DNA from 2 places in the Loigolactobacillus coryniformis subsp. coryniformis KCTC 3167 genome. Region 2 is predicted to be linked to the other one. Evidence: a T-box and tRNA genes for the amino acid it is inferred to sense, from the RefSeq annotation. Region 2 holds a T-box; the other holds one or more tRNA genes.
What was found. The T-box of region 2 lies ahead of cysS (cysteine--tRNA ligase). A T-box ahead of a tRNA ligase gene usually reads a tRNA of that ligase, here a tRNA-Cys.
Positions count from the first base shown of each region.

Region 1: it has a tRNA-Cys gene. The T-box ahead of cysS (cysteine--tRNA ligase) is inferred to sense a tRNA for this amino acid. The anticodon was not compared.

Region 1 is NZ_CP017713.1:2,053,625-2,064,166, forward strand. Features, by position in the region: gene LC20001_RS10180 (alpha-glucosidase) at 1-614, opposite strand, end outside; gene LC20001_RS10185 (ROK family protein) at 632-1,492, opposite strand; gene LC20001_RS10190 (sucrose-specific PTS transporter subunit IIBC) at 1,505-3,466, opposite strand; gene LC20001_RS10195 (sucrose-6-phosphate hydrolase) at 3,710-5,206, shown strand; gene LC20001_RS10200 (LacI family DNA-binding transcriptional regulator) at 5,220-6,200, shown strand; tRNA gene LC20001_RS10205 (tRNA-Leu) at 6,565-6,648, opposite strand; tRNA gene LC20001_RS10210 (tRNA-Cys) at 6,696-6,766, opposite strand; tRNA gene LC20001_RS10215 (tRNA-Gln) at 6,801-6,872, opposite strand; tRNA gene LC20001_RS10220 (tRNA-His) at 6,885-6,957, opposite strand; tRNA gene LC20001_RS10225 (tRNA-Trp) at 6,960-7,033, opposite strand; tRNA gene LC20001_RS10230 (tRNA-Tyr) at 7,044-7,124, opposite strand; tRNA gene LC20001_RS10235 (tRNA-Phe) at 7,130-7,202, opposite strand; tRNA gene LC20001_RS10240 (tRNA-Asp) at 7,221-7,294, opposite strand; tRNA gene LC20001_RS10245 (tRNA-Val) at 7,303-7,375, opposite strand; tRNA gene LC20001_RS10250 (tRNA-Glu) at 7,380-7,451, opposite strand; tRNA gene LC20001_RS10255 (tRNA-Ser) at 7,463-7,552, opposite strand; tRNA gene LC20001_RS10260 (tRNA-Asn) at 7,562-7,634, opposite strand; rRNA gene rrf (5S ribosomal RNA) at 7,645-7,761, opposite strand; rRNA gene LC20001_RS10270 (23S ribosomal RNA) at 7,840-10,542, opposite strand, start outside.
Region 2 is NZ_CP017713.1:1,071,073-1,081,614, reverse strand. Features, by position in the region: gene LC20001_RS05375 (heavy metal translocating P-type ATPase) at 1-1,447, opposite strand, end outside; gene LC20001_RS05370 (CopY/TcrY family copper transport repressor) at 1,705-2,157, opposite strand; gene LC20001_RS05365 (hypothetical protein) at 2,346-2,552, shown strand; gene LC20001_RS05360 (DNA-directed RNA polymerase sigma-70 factor) at 2,657-3,235, opposite strand; gene LC20001_RS05355 (NYN domain-containing protein) at 3,327-3,854, opposite strand; gene rlmB (23S rRNA (guanosine(2251)-2'-O)-methyltransferase RlmB) at 3,851-4,633, opposite strand; gene LC20001_RS05345 (Mini-ribonuclease 3) at 4,617-5,036, opposite strand; gene cysS (cysteine--tRNA ligase) at 5,036-6,442, opposite strand; T-box leader at 6,533-6,741, opposite strand; gene gltX (glutamate--tRNA ligase) at 6,737-8,227, opposite strand; gene LC20001_RS05330 (PIN/TRAM domain-containing protein) at 8,348-9,487, opposite strand; gene radA (DNA repair protein RadA) at 9,503-10,542, opposite strand, start outside.

The DNA of each region.
Region 1 (10,542 bases), 980 kb from region 2:
ATCGACGAGATCACATCCATCCGCCAACCATCAACACCCTGCGCCTTCCAAAACCGCATCATATCGTAAATCGCTTGGCGTACTAGCGGATTTTCCCAATTTAGATCGGGTTGTTCTTTAGCGTAATAATGCAAGTAATATTGTTGTCGTTCTGGCACATAAGTCCAGGCAGAACCGCCAAAGTTGGCGGCCCAATTATTCGGCTCACTACCATCCGACTTAGGATCACGCCAAATATAAAAATCACTGAAATAATTATGCCGTGATTTTTTACTTTCTTGGAACCAAACCGCTTGATCTGAGGTGTGGTTGGCCACTAGATCCATAACGATCTTTAAATGTCGTTGATGTGCCGCAGCAATCAATGCATACATATCTGCATTAGTCCCAAAGCGCTGATCAATTTGCCGATAATCACTGATATCATAACCGTTATCAATCTGCGGCGAAACATAGATTGGGCTAAGCCACAACGCATCCACACCCAATTGCTGTAAATAATCCAATTTACTGATGATACCTTGTAGATCACCGATTCCATCGCCATTAGCATCCATGAAGCTTTTAGGATAAATTTGATAGATCACAGCATTTTGCCACCACGATTGTGCCATTGATCATACCTCCTTATTTAACGTAATTGTTCTTGTGCCAACAAAAGACAACCGGTGATCCCAGCGTTATCACCTAACTGCACGGGTACGATGTAATCATCTATCGCTGGTGTCGGCACGTAACCGGCTAATTGTTGGGCAAATTGTTGCCTGATCAACGGAAATAACTGCTGTTGCTTCATAACACCACCACCAAAGATGATCATTTCCGGCGATAATGTCACGGTCAGATCAACACAAGCTTGCGCCAAATAATTGGCTTCTAAAGTCCATGCCGGATCATCGCCAGCTAAAGTCTGTGCCTTGCGCTGATATCTTTGTTCTAAAGCTGGCCCAGCAGCTAACCCTTCCAAACAATCCGCATGAAAAGGACAGTGTCCCTGGTAAGTATCAGCTGGATCATGGCGAATCAGCATATGCCCCATTTCGGGATGACCAAAGCCATGCAATAATTGACCGTTGATCACTGCACCGCCACCGATTCCAGTACCAACAGTTAAATAGACACAACTTTTTAAGCCTTGGGCTGCCCCCAGCTTCAGTTCGCCATAAGCAGCTACATTCACATCCGTAGTCCACACATATGGAATATCAAAAGCCTTTTTCATCGTTCCTAAAAAATCATAGTCGCGCCACCCGACTTTAGGCGTGGCTGTGATATAACCGTAAGTTGCAGAGTTAACGGCAACATCGATTGGGCCAAACGAACCGATGCCCATTGCGTCTACTGGATTTTTTTGAAAAAAGGAAATAACTGCTCCCATCGTTTCAGCAGGCGTCGTTGTTGGAATTTGTTCCCGCGCAACAATCGTTAACTGTTCATCGCTGACGGCACATACAAATTTCGTTCCGCCCGCTTCAATTGCACCAATTTTCATTTGCACACCTCATTATTGATTGATATTTTCGGTCAAGGCAATCAGCTGCTCGCCAGATTTAACAGTTTGATTATTGATCCGATCAACGCCACCATATGCTAATGTATTGGTAATGATCACCATGACTGTTGAATCGTAGCCCGCTGCTTTGATTGCCGCCACATCAAACGTACCTAATAGATCACCTTGTTGTACGATTTGGCCTTTACGTACGCTAGTCGTGAAGTGAGCACCCGCTAAATTAACTGTATCGATACCTAAATGGATCAATATTTCGGCTCCAGCATCGGTTTTGATACCGTAAGCATGCATCGAATCGTAGGTCACCGTTACCGTACCACTAGCTGGTGCGTAAACATTGTTATCACTCGGAATAATTGCGGCACCTTTACCCATGATCTCGGCAGAGAAAACTTGATCATCAACTTGTTGCAGCGGCACTGATTCACCTGCTACCGGCGCAGCAACGATTTCGTCTTGAACCTTACCAGCATCACTGGCTTCCGGTGCTAAATTGATGTCGGCGGCCGCATCAGTAACGGCGGCCATTTCCGGTGTAGCGTTCAAAACGCGCTTACCATAGACAAAAGTCAATGCGAAACCAAGCACAAAACTGATAACGACCCCGATCAGAAAACCTGGTACTGATCTGGCTGAAATACAGATAAAGCCGATCACACTGGCTGGTCCCATAGAAACTGATAAGACGTGCATTGCCCCGATTACTGCACTAGCGATTCCAGAAGCGATCATTGCACAAACAAACGGGAATTTTAACTTTAAGTTGACCCCAAAAATTGCTGGTTCAGTAATACCAAGTAAAGCTGAAACACTAGCTGAAGAAGCCAACCCTTTTTGCTTTTTATTCTTAGTGACAAAGAATACTGCCAAACAAGCAGCCCCTTGAGCAATATTCGCCATCGAAGCAATCGGGAAAATAAATGAACCGCCAGTTTGTTTAACATTGGCTAATAAGGTCGTCTCGATCGCCGGAAAAGTTTGATGTAAACCAGTGATCACAATCGCAGAATAGAAAGTCCCAAAAATTCCGGTACCAAACGCTCCTGCTGTGTTATAAAGCCAAACTAATCCAGTCGTTAAGCCATCTGAAACGCCGCGCATCACCGGACCAACCACGATAAAAGTCAAAAAACCAGTAATGATAATAGCCAACATTGGTGTAAATGTGAAATCAAACGCGCTAGAAATATGGCGATGGAAATACTTCTCTAAATTGGCTAAGATCCACGCAACAACTAATACTGGTAGGACAGAACCCTGATAGCCAGCTTGAGCAACGTTCAAGCCAAAAACGTTCCAGAAAACCATCTTACCAGCGGCCATTGTGGTCGCGACCGCATAGCCATTGATCAAATCCGGAGCAACCATGATCATCCCCATAGCGGCCCCTAGATAAGGATTCCCCCCAAAACGCTTAGTAGCTGAGAACCCAACCAAGATCGGTAAGAACGTAAATGGTGCCGAAGCCATCGTATTGACAATCTGGGCAAAACCATTCAACGCGGGATAAGCTTGGACAACTGATTTTGCCATAAATAAATGTTCAGCAGTTAAAACATTATTTAAAGCCATTAACAAACCACCGGCAACTAACGCAGGAATGATCGGAATAAAAATATCAGATAAGACCTTGATCAAAGCCATAAACGGATTAATCTTTTTACCATTAACTGCTGCAGCTTTGATATCATCCGGTGTCGCTTCACTCAATCCAGTTGTTTTGATCAGTTCGGCATATACCTTATCTACATCCCCTGGTCCAATAATAATTTGAAATTGACCGTTAGTTTCAAACGTCCCCTTAACACCAGGATTCGCGTCCAATGCTTTCTGATTGATCTTACTTTCATCCTTGATCACCATTCGTAAACGCGTTGCACAATGCGCTGCTGCTTGAATATTATCCGCACCAACAGCACTAAGAACATCCTTGGCCACCTTTGCATGATCCATTATCATTACCTCCAACTATTTTATGTAATCGCTTTATGTTTATTATCATACTCACTTTTTTAAAATTGTCAAACGTATATCATTTAAAAAATTAACAATCATCGATTCATAATAAATAAAAGATCTAGTAAATGATTATCGTTTGACATAAAATGGTATAAAAGCTAATATAGCAAGTAAAGTTAACGATTGCATTTAAAATGGATCGTTATATTCTAACTAGTAGAAATCGAGGAATCGAGCATGACTTTAATTAAAAAATGGACACGCGCACTTAGATATCAAAGTTATTCAAAATGGCCCCCTGCTACACAACAAGCACTTTTAGCAACTGTCAGCACATCTCCTTGGCGTTTGGGCTATCACATTCAATCCGATAGCGGACTACTGAACGATCCTAATGGTTTTGCTTATTTCAATAACAAGTGGCATTTATACTACCAGAACTTCCCTTTTGGCCCAGTTCATGGGTTAAAATCATGGCGTCATTTAACTTCCGATGATTTAGTCCACTGGCAAAAGACAGCTGGCGATCTGTTACCAGATTCTGCCTACGATAGTCACGGCGCCTATTCCGGCTCTGCCTTACCACTTGGCAATCAATTATTTCTGATGTATACCGGTAATGTGCGCGACGCAAATTGGCAACGTCACCCATATCAAAACGGCGCTGTGCTGGACCAGCATAACCAGCTCACCAAATTAAGTAAACCATTGATCAGCGAACCACCAGCTGGTTACACCAGTGAATTTCGTGATCCGCAGATCATCGCAAAACAAGACCAATATTGGGCATTTATTGGTGGACAAACTAACGACAAAGTAGGCACTATCCTTGTTTATCAGTCCAATGACCTACACCAATGGGATTTTATGGGCCCGCTACAACTAGACCAACCCAAAATTGGCTATATGATCGAATGCCCTAATTTAATCCAAATCGGCAATACCACTGTTTTGATCAGTTGTCCCCAAGGTTTAGCACAGTCAACACTCGCTTACCAAAATATTTATCCCAATACTTATTTGCTTAGTGACCAAGTCGACTGGGAAAACTTAACTTTCAACGCACAATACTCACTTAAATTACTAGATGATGGTTTTGACGTTTATGCCACGCAGGCGATCAATGCGCCGGATGGCCGTGCGTTAGCCGTGTCGTGGATTGGCTTGCCTGAGATCGACTATCCCACTGATCGTTACGGTTGGGCCCATTGTTTAAGTCTGATCAAGGAATTAACGATCAAGGACGGCCACCTTTATCAATACCCTGTCAGCGAGAATCAAAAATTACGCACTGATGAGCAACAATTCAACGTTCAGGCAACGCCAGCACCGACAGTTATCCAAGCTAACAGTGGTCAACAATACGAGTTGGCTTTAAACCTTGCCGCAGATCAAGAAATTACACTACACATCGCAGAAAATAGTGACGCTTCTGCCTTTTTTGAGGTAAAATTAAACAGTAAAACCGGTGTTGTCACTGTTGATCGCCAAGCTGCTGGTGAACCATTTGCTGAAAAATACGGCACAGTCCGCACGAGTCAATTACCAGCCCATCACGCGATCACTTTAAATTTATTTGTTGACCATTCAGTTTGCGAGATGTACCTCAATCATGGTTACACTACCCTGACTGCACGCTTTTTCCCCAAGCCGGGCCAACAACAACTATCAGTTAGCAGTCCCACAACGGCTGAGCTCACCGGAAAATTTTGGCAATTAAACGCCATAGATTAAGGAATGATACACGATGGTCAAACTAACTGACGTCGCCAAATTAGCTGGCGTTTCCGCTACTACCGTTTCACGAGTGATCAATAACTACGGTTCTTTATCGCAACACACTAAAGATAAAGTATTTGCCGCAATGCAGGAACTAAATTATCAGCCCAACAGTCTAGCACGTTCGCTGCAAGGTAAGGAAACAAAATTAATCGGCGTTATTTTCCCATCAGTTAGTAACCCTTTTTTTGGTGAGCTCGTTTCATTACTAGAAAGCCATCTTTTCGCCAAAGGCTACAAAGTCATCTTATGTAATAGCGCGGAGAATAAAGAAAAAGAGCGGGCGTATTTACAAATGTTGATTGCCAACCAAGTTGATGGTATTATTGCCGGTGCTCATAATCTAGGCATTGCGGAATATGAACGCGTCGGTTTGCCCATCATTTCGTTTGACCGTGCCTTATCAAATACGATTCCAATCGTCAGCAGCGATAATTATACCGGCGGCGCATTGGCAACGGAAGCATTACTAAAAGCTGGGGCTAAAAAAATCGTCATCCTTTCTGGAATCAACCAGCCGAATTCTCCAACGACGGAACGCTTAAATGGCTATGCCGATACTCTAAAAGCAGCCGACCTACAACCAATCACTGCTGAGATCGATTTTCATACCGCCGCTAATATCAAAGCCTTAAAGATCCATCAGTTACTCGTTGATCAAAAACCGGACGGTGTCTTTTGTACCGATGATCTATCGGCACTTTTACTAATAAATGAAGCGCAAAAATTAGGCTTGGCTATCCCAACTGACTTACAAGTAGTTGGCTATGACGGTACTAAATTAATTCAAGATTATCATCCCGAATTAACTACGATCATGCAACCCATCGATGATATCGCTACTTTATTGATTGATCTGTTGCTACAAAGAATCAAAGACCACCATGTAGCTTTACAACCACGCTACCAATTGCCGGTCAAATTGATCAATGGCCAAACAACGCGTTAAGTTGAATTAAACACGCAAAAAAGCTTCCTACCAACAGTAAACGAGGTTGCGATAATCCCTCCATAATCATCAGATGAATTATTGTATTTCATCTGATGATTATGGAGGGATTATTATATGCCAAGATCCAAACTCACTGCCCTTGAAAAACTCAAACTGATCGAGGCGTTTCAACAGTCAGGTATATCGAGAACGCCACTTTTGCACGACAGCGTGGAATCGATGAGAAAGCGCTTGGAAGAAGCCAAAAAGAACATCCACTATAGCAAGGAATTGAAGCTCAGAACAAACAAAAAAGCAACCCTACTAAAAATTAATTTAGTAAGATTGCACTTATTCGATTGTGTCCATATTCGGACATCAATACCGGCGATCGGGGTCGAACCGATACTCCCGCGAGGGAACTGGATTTTGAATCCAGCGCGTCTGCCAATTCCGCCACGCCGGCATAATACTTATTTTTAAAAGCATGGATACCATACCTTTTTAATACAAAGGCGGTAACCGGATTTGAACCGGTGATAGAGGTTTTGCAGACCTTTGCCTTACCACTTGGCTATACCGCCATCATCAAGGTTCAAATACCTTGAAACTTTTAAACTGGGATAGCTGGATTCGAACCAGCGCATGACAGAGTCAAAGTCTGTTGCCTTACCGCTTGGCTATATCCCAATATGGTACAAGGGCGGTATGTGGGAATCGAACCCACGCGTGCCGGAGCCACAATCCGGTGCGTTAACCACTTCGCCAATACCGCCATGGCAGGGATAGTAGGAGTTGAACCCACATCAACGGTTTTGGAGACCGTGATTCTACCATTGAACTATATCCCTATTATAAAAATGGAGGAGAGTGGATTCGAACCACCGAACCCGAAGGAGCGGATTTACAGTCCGCCGCGTTTAGCCACTTCGCTACTCCTCCATAAATGGCGCGGGACAGAATCGAACTGCCGACACATGGAGCTTCAATCCATTGCTCTACCGACTGAGCTACCGAGCCATATGAAAATATTATAAGCGGTCCCAACGGGACTCGAACCCGTGATCTCCTGCGTGACAGGCAGGCGTCCTAACCAACTAGACCATGGAACCAATGTTGATGGAGGTTACAGGGATCGAACCTGTGACCCCCTGCTTGTAAGGCAGGTGCTCTCCCAGCTGAGCTAAACCTCCATAATGACCCGTACGGGATTTGAACCCATGTTACCGCCGTGAAAGGGCGGTGTCTTAACCACTTGACCAACGGGCCAGCATAGCTGACGGAGAGTAAGGGATTCGAACCCTTGATACAGGCAATACCCGTATACATGATTTCCAATCATGCTCCTTCAGCCGCTCGGACAACTCTCCATGACTCGACTCCGGCTGTCGGACTCGAACCAACGACATTCTGATTAACAGTCAGACGCTCTACCAACTGAGCTAAGCCGGAATTATAAACAGCGTGGCAACGTCCTACCCTCGCAGGGGGTGCTCCCCCAACTACTCTCGGCGTTAAGAAGCTTAACTTCTGTGTTCGACATGGGAACAGGTGTATCCTTCTTGCTATCGCCACCACACCACTTTCTGAGAACGTTACGCTCTCAAAACTGGATATTCAATTTATTTGCCCTTGAACTAACCTGCGTAAATGCTACTTGGTTAAGTCCTCGACCGATTAGTATTGGTCCGCTCCATGCCTCACGACACGTCCACTTCCAACCTATCTACCTGATCATCTTTCAGGGGTCTTACTTCCATAAAGGAATGGGAAATCTCATCTTGTGGGGGGCTTCACACTTAGATGCTTTCAGCGTTTATCCCGGCCATACTTAGCTACCCAGCGATGCGCCTGGCGGCACAACTGGTACACCAGCGGTATGTCCATTCCGGTCCTCTCGTACTAGGAACAGCTCCACTCAAATTTCCTACGCCCGCGACGGATAGGGACCGAACTGTCTCACGACGTTCTGAACCCAGCTCGCGTACCACTTTAATGGGCGAACAGCCCAACCCTTGGGACCAACTACAGCCCCAGGATGTGATGAGCCGACATCGAGGTGCCAAACCTCCCCGTCGATGTGGACTCTTGGGGGAGATAAGCCTGTTATCCCCAGGGTAGCTTTTATCCGTTGAGCGATGGCCCTTCCATACGGAACCACCGGATCACTAAGCCCGACTTTCGTCCCTGCTCGACCTGTAAGTCTCGCAGTCAAGCTCCCTTATGCCTTTACACGCTATGAATGATTTCCAACCATTCTGAGGGAACCTTTGGGCGCCTCCGTTACTTTTTAGGAGGCGACCGCCCCAGTCAAACTGCCCACCTGACACTGTCTCCCGCCACGCTGAGTGGCGCGGGTTAGAGGGTTCATACTGCAAGGGTAGTATCCCACCAATGCCTCCACCGAAACTAGCGTTCCGGCTTCAACGGCTCCTACCTATCCTGTACAAGCAGTACAAACACTCAATATCAAGCTACAGTAAAGCTCCATGGGGTCTTTCCGTCCTGTCGCGGGTAACCCGCATCTTCACGGGTATTATAATTTCACCGAGTCTCTCGTCGAGACAGTGCCCAGATCGTTACGCCTTTCGTGCGGGTCGGAACTTACCCGACAAGGAATTTCGCTACCTTAGGACCGTTATAGTTACGGCCGCCGTTTACTGGGGCTTCATTTCTGGGCTTCGTACCGAAGTACTAACTCATCCACTTAACCTTCCAGCACCGGGCAGGCGTCAGCCCCTATACGTCATCTTACGATTTAGCAGAGACCTGTGTTTTTGATAAACAGTCGCCTGGGCCTATTCACTGCGGCTGATCGTTAGATCAGCACCCCTTCTTCCGAAGTTACGGGGTCATTTTGCCGAGTTCCTTAACGAGAGTTCTCTCGCACACCTGAGGATACTCTCCTCGACTACCTGTGTCGGTTTGCGGTACGGGTAGTTTATTTCTCACTAGAAGCTTTTCTCGGCAGTGTGACATCAAGGACTTCGCTACTTAAATTCGCTCCCCATCACAACTTGTCCGTACAGGTGCAAGCATTTGACTCACACCAAGACTTATTGCTTGGCCGCACATTTCCAATCGTGCGGATCCTTTAGCCTCCTGCGTCCCTCCATCGTTCAAACAAAATAAACTAGTACAGGAATCTCAACCTGTTGGCCATCGCTTACGCCTTGCGGCCTCAGCTTAGGTCCCGACTAACCCTGGGAGGACGAGCCTTCCCCAGGAAACCTTAGTCATACGGTGGACAGGATTCTCACCTGTCTTTCGCTACTCATACCGGCATTCTCACTTCTAAGCGCTCCAGTTGTCCTCACGATCAACCTTCAACGCCCTTAGAACGCTCTCCTACCATGACCACATAAGTGGTCATCCACAGTTTCGGTATTATGTTTAGCCCCGGTACATTTTCGGCGCAGGGTCACTCGACTAGTGAGCTATTACGCACTCTTTAAATGGTGGCTGCTTCTGAGCCAACATCCTAGTTGTCTATGCAACCCCACATCCTTTTCCACTTAACATAAATTTGGGGACCTTAACTGGTGGTCTGGGCTGTTTCCCTTTCGACAATGGATCTTATCACTCACTGTCTGACTCCCGGATAATTCATCAATGGCATTCGGAGTTTATCTGAATTCAGTAACCCAAGACGGGCCCCTAGTCCAAACAGTGCTCTACCTCCATGATGGTCAATTCCGAGGCTAGCCCTAAAGCTATTTCGAAGAGAACCAGCTATCTCCAAGTTCGTTTGGAATTTCACCGCTACCCACACCTCATCCCAGCATTTTTCAACATACACGGGTTCGGTCCTCCAGTGTGTTTTACCACACCTTCAACCTGGACATGGGTAGGTCACTTGGTTTCGGGTCTACGTCTACATACTAAACGCCCTATTCAGACTCGCTTTCGCTATGGCTCCGCCTTATCAGCTTAACCTCGCATGCAAACGTAACTCGCCGGTTCATTCTACAAAAGGCACGCTATTACCCATTAACGGGCTCTAACTAATTGTAGGCACACGGTTTCAGGAACTGTTTCACTCCCCTTCCGGGGTTCTTTTCACCTTTCCCTCACGGTACTGGTCCACTATCGGTCACTAGGTAGTATTTAGCCTTGGGAGATGGTCCTCCCAGATTCCGACGGAATTTCACGTGTTCCGCCGTACTCAGGATCCTGAACGAAGAGCCGTTGATTTGACTTACGGGACTTTCACCCTGTTTTGTTCAGCATTCCAACTGACTCAGTTATCAACGACTTTGGTAACTCCAAAGTTCAGTCCTACAACCCCACAATGCAAGCATCATGGTTTGGGCTGTTCCCCGTTCGCTCGCCGCTACTTAGGGAATCGAATTTTCTTTCT
Region 2 (10,542 bases):
AATTACCTTGTGCTGCCAAATTATCATAAACGGTCTGTTCAAAATCAAGCTGTTTTTGCTGTAAATAAGCAGCAGTCACAATGGCATAATCAACTTGATCAATACGGCCTTGCAGACCAACGCCAGATAATTGTTTCACATCTGTAGCCGTTGGAAGAACCAATTTTTGAGCTTTGACCGCTGCTAAAATTCCCACCGCTAATGGATGGCTCGCATTTGCTTCTAGTGCGGCCATCAGCCTTAGAACGTCGTCCTGTGATTCTTGGCCAAACGCGACGACTGATTTAACTTTAAAATTCCCTTCCGTTAAAGTCCCAGTTTTATCCATTAAAACCGTATCAATTTGTTTAGCCGCTTCTAGGGCATTACGATTACGTAACAATAAGCCATGTGTCGCACCTAAAGCCGTACTGCGCGCAACCACTAACGGAATCGCTAATCCAAGCGCATGCGGACAAGCAATGACTAATACCGTGACTGTACGCTCCAAAGCCACATTCAGTCCACTTAACGACAGCCAAACGATAAACGTGACTAATCCAATAATCGTTGCGGCATAAAATAACCAGCCGGCTACTTTATCGGCCAAATTTTCAGCTTGTGATTTATGTTGCTGGGCCTGCTGCACTAGCTTCATCACTTGACTCAAATAGCCAGTTTCACCAGTCCCAGTAACTTCGATAGTTAACGTCCCCGTACCGTTGACCGCGCCACCGATCACTTGTGCACCAGGCGTTTTTTCAATAAGCTTTGCCTCACCGGTAACTAATGCTTCATTGACGGCCGATTGACCAGCAACGACGCGACCGTCAGCCGGAATTTTTTCACCTGCTTTGACAACGACTTGCTGTTGAGCCTGCAATTCGGCAAGCTCGATATCCTGGAGGGAACCATCAGCTTGCAAGACATGCGCTTGACCAGGTAATAAAGCCGCCATTTTTTCAACTGCACTACCAGCACTACTGATTGCATTCATTTCTAACCAGTGGCCCAGCAACATGATCGTGATCAAAGTGGCTAGTTCCCAGAAAAAATCCATCTGGTGAGGCACCGTCGATAAGAAGTGATTAGCAATAAACGCCCAAACGCTATAAATATAAGCAACTGAGATACCTAGCGCAATCAACATCATCATCGCTGGTTTACGCTCAGTCAGCTCCATTTGTGCACCCTGTAAAAATGGTTTACCCCCATAAATAAATAGGAAAGTAGCCACAATCAACACTAACCAATCAGAACCGGGGAAAGTAAACTGAAAAGGTAAGTGCAATCCCATCATTGGCGTAAGTAGAATAACTGGGATCGTCAAGATCAATGCTACCCAAAATTTTTGCTTCAGGTTACCCATATGCATCATATGACCACCGTGCATCATCGTGTCACCACTCATATCGTGGTCCATTGATTCCATATCATGAGCCATCTTCATGTTATCTTTTGCTGCCATGATGTCATCTCCTCTATCTCACTTAATAGGTTAGTTTATTAGTAAAAACCACTAATAAACTTTTGATGTTCATGTCGATGTCCATTCAACTACGGCAAAAGATTGCCAAGTTGAAATATGGCTCTATCTCACTTAATTGGTTAATTTATTAGTAAAAACCACTAATAAACTTTTGATGTTCGTGACGATGTCCATTCAACTACAGCAAAAATTGCCAAGTTGAAACATGGCTCTACCTCACTTAATAGGTTAATTCGTTAGCAATTACAACTGCCATCCGTACACTGACAATTGTCTGGTAAACAATTACAAGCCACTTCTTTAGGCGCTGTTTTTTGCTTTTCCTGTAACGTTGTGATCAACGCCGCAATATCAGCTTGGCTCAACGTCGTATCTTCAACCATCTTCAACAAGGTTTTACCAACTTTATGCTGACATAATTGCCCAATAAAAACTTCACTCGCTGTATCCATGGCCTGTTGCTCTGAAATTAACGGGCGATATAAGTACCGTTTGCCATCACGCTCAGCAGTTAGCGCCCCTTTTTTGACTAACCGCCCAACCAAAGTTTTGATTGTCGCCGCTTTCCAATCCATTTTTGTTGCTAAAACATCGCTGACCGTCTGACTACTGACTTGGCCTAAGGTCCAGGCAACACGCATTACTTGCCACTCAGCCGCTGAAATATTTAACGCTGTACTAACTTCCATTATTGCCTCACCTTTCGCTGATAATTTTAATTTCAGCTTAAGTTTACGTTTGTAATCGATACTTGTCAACTGATTAACTGCTAAATTGCACTCACTTTATGACACACCCGGCTAAACTTACACAAGCTTTATTGGGCTAAAAGTGTTATAGTTAAGTAGTGTATATCACCAAAAATGAGGTGAAAAATGTGATTACCATCGTAACTAAGGACGGCAAACAACACAGTTTCGCCGATGCGACCCAAGTTGTGGTCATGTCCAAAACTGGTTCTAACGCTTACCCATTAGATAAGTTTCTCGATGTTAAGGAACCACGGCGCTACATTTTATTCCACGACACCACACTATTATTCGGTGTCAACACTAATGATATCGAATCAATCAAAGCAGAGTAAACAAAAATACGCAGCCTTAACTTATAAAAGTTAAAGTTGCGTATTTTTTCACTTCTAAATGGCGACAGGGATGAAACAGAATTTCTGCTTCATCCCTGTAAGTACTACATTAAAACATGGTCTGCTAGGTAACGCTTCAACTTACGACGACAGCGCTCAAGCGCGTTGCGTACTTGCACTTCCGTGATCTCATTATCATCAGAATTAGATGTCCATTCAAAACCGGCTGTTAATTGGCGATAAAAAACAAAACGCTCTAACTCTGATAATTGACTGATAAAATCAGGTGCACTAGCACGGATCATTGACCAATTAACGGTCTGCAACGTTCCTTCAGCTTCCAGTCGTTGCTTGATATCGTCAACTTCCAATGATACGGTATGTCGATCAATTTGGCGTTTCTTAGCATTTTGATGGCGAATTAAAGTGTAAACCCGACACAGCAGACAACGCTGATAATAACGGCCAAAAGTTAACCGCGTATCACGCCGATAATGTTGCGCAGCTTGAAAACAAACGATCCGCGCTTCCTGATCCCAATCATCATCATCTAGTTCATAAAGATAATATTGTTGCTGGATCTTCTTTAACATAGGTCGATAGAGATAGAATAAATGCTCAAATGCGTTAGAATCTCCGGCCGCTGCTGCTGAAATCAATCTTGAAAGTTCATTTTTATCCATTTTTTTCACTGGCTGCCATGTTTAGATTTAGCATAACAACAATAAAAGCGTTTTACAAGCGAACTAACGTTTATTCAGCCCTTAGTTATCGCTAATCATTTTTAGTTAAATCATCGCGTAATTTTGCTAACGATAATAATTGATTAGAATCCCACGGTGAACGCCGGCGTAAATCCGTATCACGATAATGCCGAACATCGCGGGCAATTTCTGCCTTAGCCCGCTGAATAACCATTTTAAATTCCCGTGATGAGATTCGAACCGCGCCACGAGAAAAAATCGTCCACTGCTCGGCTTGATCACTAGTGACGACCGTGACTTGTGTTAATCGATTTTGTAAGTCACCGGCTAGTTTTTCAATGTAACTGTCCGCCGTTTGATCTTCCTGAGTCCAAACAACTTGCAAATTATATTGATCATACCGTTGCGTAATTCCTGGCACGTACATAGCATCAAAAACTAAAATAATTTCTGCGTCTTCATATTTACGAAATTCCGCCAACTGCGCCAGCAAATCATCACGAGCGTCAGCTAACTTATCATCCTGCTTTAGTTTATCTAGTTCAGGCCAATTACCGATCACATTGTAGCCATCAATAATCAGGACTTCGTGCATCATGGTAATTCACCACTTCCTTGCTTTACCGCGTAGGCCTGATAAAGCAATAAGCCAGCCGCCACACTCGCATTCAAACTTTGAACATGGCCGATCATTGGGATCGTCACCACTTCATCCATTTCCCGTTTCAATAAAGGTGCAATCCCCTTGCCTTCGTTACCAATAACTAATGTGATCGCGCCCTTAGCATTCCATTTGCGATAATCAGTCCCAGCCATGTCAGTACCAAATAACCAGACACCGCGTTGCTTTAATTCCTTTGCAACCGCAACTAAATTAGTTGCCCGCACAACGGGGATGTGCTCGATCGCACCAGTAGAAGTTTTAGCCACGGTACTGGTTAAACCAACCGCCCGATGTTTAGGAATGATGATTCCATGTACCCCAACAGCATCCGCGGTCCGCATGATCGATCCTAAGTTATGTGGATCCTCAATACCATCTAACATCAAGAAAAATGGCGGCTGTTGCTTTGCTTCAGCACGAGCAAATAAATCGTCTAGCTCAGCATACGCATAGGGTGTGATTGCTAAAACAACGCCTTGATGATTGCCATGATCACTTAGCGTATCCAACTTATTTTTGGGCGCTGACTGGACCGGGATTCGTTTAGCCTTAGCTAATTGTTGCAACGCATGCAGTGAATCCGATTTTAAGCCTTCTTGAATGAAAACTTTGTTAACCCGCTTAGCTCCTTCAGTCTGCAGCGTTTCGTGCGCAGCGTGGCGGCCGATCACAAAGTCGGTAGCGTCAGTCTGCGGTTCATTTGATTTGTTCATTAATTTTACCTTCCTCTACTTGGGCAATACACCAAGCTGCCAATTCATCCAACCGTTCCTGCTGATCACTAAGCGCTAAATAACCCATCAACGCCTCAAAGCCAGTTGAGATTCGGTACGTCGTCACCGACGTATTTTTCGCATGGGTGTGACTATTGGCGTTACGCCCCCGTTTATAAAAACTAAGTTCCGCTTCATTAAGAATATTTTGTGCTAGCATCGCTTCGATCAGGCCAGCTTGGGCTTTGGCTGAAACAAAATGAGTTGCTTGATGCTGCAGGCGCGTTGGTTTGGTGATTCCTTTACTCAGCAAATGCCGCCTAATATAAACCTCATAACTTGCGTCACCCATATAAGCCAACGCAATACCATTCAATTGCCGATAATCTACTACTTCTGTCATTATTCCCTCCGCCAACGTGTTCCTTGCGCGGTATCTTCCAACACAATACCTTGCGCTTTTAATAAGTCACGAATTTCATCGCTACGTTGATAATCTTTATTTGTGCGCGCGTCAATACGCTCTTGTATTAATTGTTCGATCTCGTCGTCTAACAAACCAGCTGGCTTAAAATCAACCCCGAAGATTTGTAACCACGTGGTAAAACTGTCCATTAAATGATTAAGCGTTGCTTCGCGGACAATTTTTTGTTCACTATAAATATTCATCAGCTTCGCTAATTCATAGATTTCCGTCATCCCGTTTTGGACGTTAAAATCATCGTCCATTGCTGTAGTAAAAGCTTTCGTCAACTTAGTTAACTGCTGTTCTACTTCAGTATCGATCCCGGCGGAGACGTCTTTTTGCCGGTAACTGAGATTATCATAAGCAATTCGCAATTTCTGTAAATTATTCGCCGCTTCACTTAAGGTTGATTCGCTATAACGAATCGGCCGTCGGTACTGCGTCGTTGCCATGAAAAAGCGTAAAGTTTGTGGATCAACTTGCTGAATCAAATCGTGGACGGTCACAAAGTTGCCTAGCGACTTACTCATTTTTTCATCATCATCACCGATCGTCACAAAACCATTGTGTAGCCAGTAGTTAGCAAACTTTTGACCAGTTTTAGCTTCACTCTGGGCAATTTCATTTTCATGATGGGGAAATTCTAAGTCTTGGCCACCGCCATGGATATCAAATGTATCACCTAAATACTTAGTTGCCATTACTGAGCATTCAATGTGCCAACCAGGACGACCTTCACCCCAAGGTGCAGTCCAGGCAATTTCACCTGGCTTAGCTGCTTTCCACAATGCAAAGTCGATTGGATCTTCTTTACGCTGGGTCTCTTCATCAGCAGTATGTTCACTAGCACCTTGCTCTAACTGATCAATATTCTGATCCGACAATTCGCCGTAGTGAGTAAACTTACGCGCACGATAATAAACGTCCCCTGCAGCTGTATAGGCATACCCTTTATCCAACAACACTTGGATAAAGTCAATAATATCGGGAATATTTTCAGTTGCCCGTGGATGAGCCGTAGCCGGTTCAATATTTAACGCTGTCGTATCTTGTTCAAACGCAGCAATAAACTTATCCGCTAATTCTGGCACCGTTATCCCGTCACGTTGCGCTTGCTTGATCATTTTATCATCTACATCAGTGAAATTAGAGACGTAAGTCACTTTGAACCCACGAAACTCAAAATACCGCCGGATCGTATCAAAAGCAATAGCAGAACGCGCATTACCAATATGAATATAATTATAGACAGTTGGTCCACAGACGTACATATTTACCTTGCCTGCCACCAACGGTTTAAAAACTTCTTTTTTACGTGTCAACGTATTATAGACTTGAATCATTACGCGCACCTCCGTAATTTTTAATCTTACTTTATTCTAACTTAAAACCGGTCCGAATCAAACGAAAAACGCCCCTTGATCAGAGAATGATCAAAAGACGTTTTACACGTGGTTCCACTTTTATTCGAAGCTAGAGAACTTCCTTTTCATTCATTAACGTGAATGATATCCGGCGCACACTACTTGATTTCGTATGCGCACTCAAGGAGGCATTTCAATTGATCTACTGACGCTTTTTCACTCACCAAGCGCTCCCTGTTTCAACTGATCGATCTACTTATTCCTATCTTCGTATTAATGATTTAATTCGGCTAAAGTGACTTCCAAATGATGCATCGTCTTCTCACGGCCAAGTAACTCAATTGATTCAGCAATTGCTGGACCATGCGTTGCCCGCGTTGTGCCGATCCGAATTGGCATGTATAATTTACGACCCTTAACCCCAACGATGGCACGAACTTGTTGAATCGCATTATTGATCTCGACTGCATCAAAAATCTTAACTTGCTTGATCAATTCAGCAAACTTATTCAAAACTAGTGGTGCTGTATCAACCGCTAATTCAGCCAGCGCCGCTTCATCTAACTTAGGTGGTTCAGTAAAGAAGACAGCTGACTCTTCAACCACTTGGGCAGCGTAACTCATTTGATCATGATACAAACTGATCAGCGCACGTGCCCATTCGATCGTCTTATTATCAGGATCTTCTGGCAAACGACCTGCTTTGATCAATTGATATAAGCCCATATCAGTCACTTTACTACTGTCGCTTTGTTTCATGTACTGATTATTGACCCATTCCAACTTCTTAGCATCAAACTTAGCTGGTGACTTGCTTAAGCGTTTAGGATCAAATATTTTGATCAACTGCTTCCGTGTGAAGATTTCATCTTCACCAACCGGTGACCAGCCTAACAAGGTAATGAAATTGAACATACCTTCTGGTAAGTAGCCTAATTCACGATATTGTTCGATGAATTGTAGCGTATTTTCGTCACGCTTCGATAACTTCTTACCCGTTTGTGTATTGATGATCAACGTCATATGACCAAAAACAGGTGGTTCCCAGCCGAAAGCTTCATAGATCATCAATTGTTTTGGTGTGTTGGCAATATGATCATCCCCACGTAAAACGTGCGTGATTTTCATCATATGATCATCAACCACAACGGCAAAATTATACGTTGGCATACCGTCACGTTTCATGATTACAAAGTCGCCACCGATTGAATCAGAATCAAATTCAATATGACCCTTAACTAAATCATTAAACTCATATTTCTTATGCACTGGGACGTGGAAACGAATGACCGGCTTGATTCCCTTTGCTTTAGCATCGGCGATCTTAGCTGCTTTTTCTTCAGCGTTTAAACCAGCAAATTCATCTTCATAATGAGGCATCTCGTGGCGTGCTTTTTGTGCTTCCCGTTGTGCCATTAATTCGTCTTCCGTAATGTAAGACTCATAGGCCAAACCCTGATCAACTAATTGTTGAATCAATGGACCATAAATTGCGCCACGTTCTGACTGCCGATATGGGCCCACTTCACCAGGCTTATCGGGACCTTCATCCCAATCCATCCCTAACCATTTAAGCATGGTTAATTGGCTTTCTTCGCCACCTTCAACGTTACGTTTGGTATCGGTGTCTTCGATCCGAATCACAAATTCACCTTTATTATGCCGCGCAAAAAGATAGTTGAACAATGCCGTCCGTGCGTTACCGATATGCAAATGGCCGGTTGGGCTTGGGGCATAACGAACACGAATTTTTTTATCTGCCAATTTAAATTCCGCCTCTTTCAAATTTTTCCTTTTTTAATCCTGATTGTCAGCTTAAAAGACCTGACACAGCAATTCTAATTTTACTGGTCGTAAGTAAACTTGTAAAGGTAACTGACTAAATTATTTATTATGTTCACGCAAACTTTTCTGTGAATGCGCTGGTTTAGCAAAGATCATCCGCCCAGCCGCAGTTTGTAAGGCGCTAGTAACTGTGACCGCCAGCGATTTATTCATATAGTATTGACCATCTTCAACAACGATCATGGTCCCATCATCAAGGTACGCAACGCCCTGTTGGCGCTCTGTCCCAGATTTAACCACCGTAACAGTCATCCCATCACCTGGGATCACCGCAGGTTTCAACGTATTCGCTAATTCATTGATATTTAGCACCGGTACATTTTGAAATTCACTGACCTTATTCAAATTAAAATCATTAGTCACTACAATCCCATCTAACAACTTAGCTAATTTGATCAACTTACTGTCAACTTCCGTCAGATCCTCGAAGTCACCTTCGTACATTTCAACTGGCATTGCATCGGTTTTTTGTAGGTCATTTAAAATATCTAACCCACGCCGACCGCGCGTGCGCTTCAACGAATCAGCTGAATCAGCGATCAATTGTAATTCATGCAAGACAAAGTTAGGAATCAACAAAGTACCTTCAATAAAACCAGTTTGGGCAATCTCGTAGATTCGCCCATCAATGATCACACTAGTATCAAGGATCTTGTACTTGTGGAAATTATCATCGACTTTGCGTTCAAGGACTTTGCCTTGCTCTTCAGGCGTTTCCACCGTGGCTTTCTTACTACGCAACTGAAACAAACGACGCCATTCATCAGTTCGTGTTGTGCCGACTCGAAATCCGATATACCCCAATAACACCATTAAAATAATTGGCGCTAAGGTATTAAATAAGAAAAAGTTCATCCGGTACAATGGAATTGAAATGATATTGGCTAAAATCAGCCCAATAATCGTTGCTAAACTGCCAAATAAGAGGTAGATCGGCGATTGTTTACTGATCATCGTTTCTGTCTGCTTGATCAAACGATCAAATAAACTGACGATTGGCCCGGCCAAAAATAGCGAAATAAAATACGAAATAATTGCACCAAGTAAGATATCAACGAATAAGTTATTTAAGTAATGTAACGCTGTTAGACCAGATACTCGCCACAACATTGGTAGAAAGGTGACCGCCAACGACGCCCCAACCAAAACGATCAGTAATGTGGTAATTCTTTTTTTCATTTAGTTCACCTTCTTTCAATTAAATGCCTTTTGTAAGGCTTCCGCAACCGTAGTCACGCCAATTACTTTGATTGTTGGCGGCACTTCTAACCCTTTAAGGTTATTATGCGGAATGAAAACGCGCTTGAAACCAAGCTTAGCTGCCTCGTTGATCCGTTGTTCGATACGATTAACGCTACGTACCTCACCAGTCAAGCCAATTTCACCGACAAAACAGTCCGTCGCTTGGGTTCCTTTGTCACGATAAGACGAAGTAATACTAACAGCGACTGCCAAATCAATTGCCGGTTCGTCCAATTTAACGCCACCAGCAGCTTTCAAATAAGCATCTTGGTTCTGTAACATCAAGTTAGCCCGCTTTTCTAGAACTGCCATGATCAAAGCAGCCCGATTACGGTCGATCCCCGTCGTCGTCCGCTGGGCATTACCAAAAACGGTCGGCGTGATCAAAGCTTGAATTTCCACCAAGATTGGCCGCGTACCTTCTAACGAAACCACTACGGCCGAACCAGTAGCCCCAGTCAAACGCTCCTCCAAGAAAATCTCGGATGGATTAGCCACTTCGTGCAGGCCGCCGGCACGCATTTCAAAAATACCAATTTCATTAGTTGAACCAAAACGATTCTTCACCGCTCGTAAGATCCGGTAAGTTCGTTGCTGATCGCCTTCAAAATACAAAACGGTATCCACCATATGCTCAAGAATTTTCGGACCAGCAATGGCACCACCTTTGGTCACATGACCAACAATGAAGATCGTAATCTGATTTTGTTTTGCGATCCGCATTAATGATGCGGTTACTTCCCGTACCTGCGCCACACTACCAATTGCTGAACTCAAATCAGGTTCCTGCATCGTTTGGATCGAATCAATGACCACATAATCAGGTTTTAAACTTTCAATTTGCTGACGAATACTACCCATATCGGTTTCCGGATAAAGGTACAATTGTTGTCCAGCAACACCAAGCCGTCCTGCGCGCATTTTGATTTGTGACGCACTTTCTTCACCAGAAACGTAAAGTACTTTTTCCTTGCCTTGGCTGAGCTGACCAG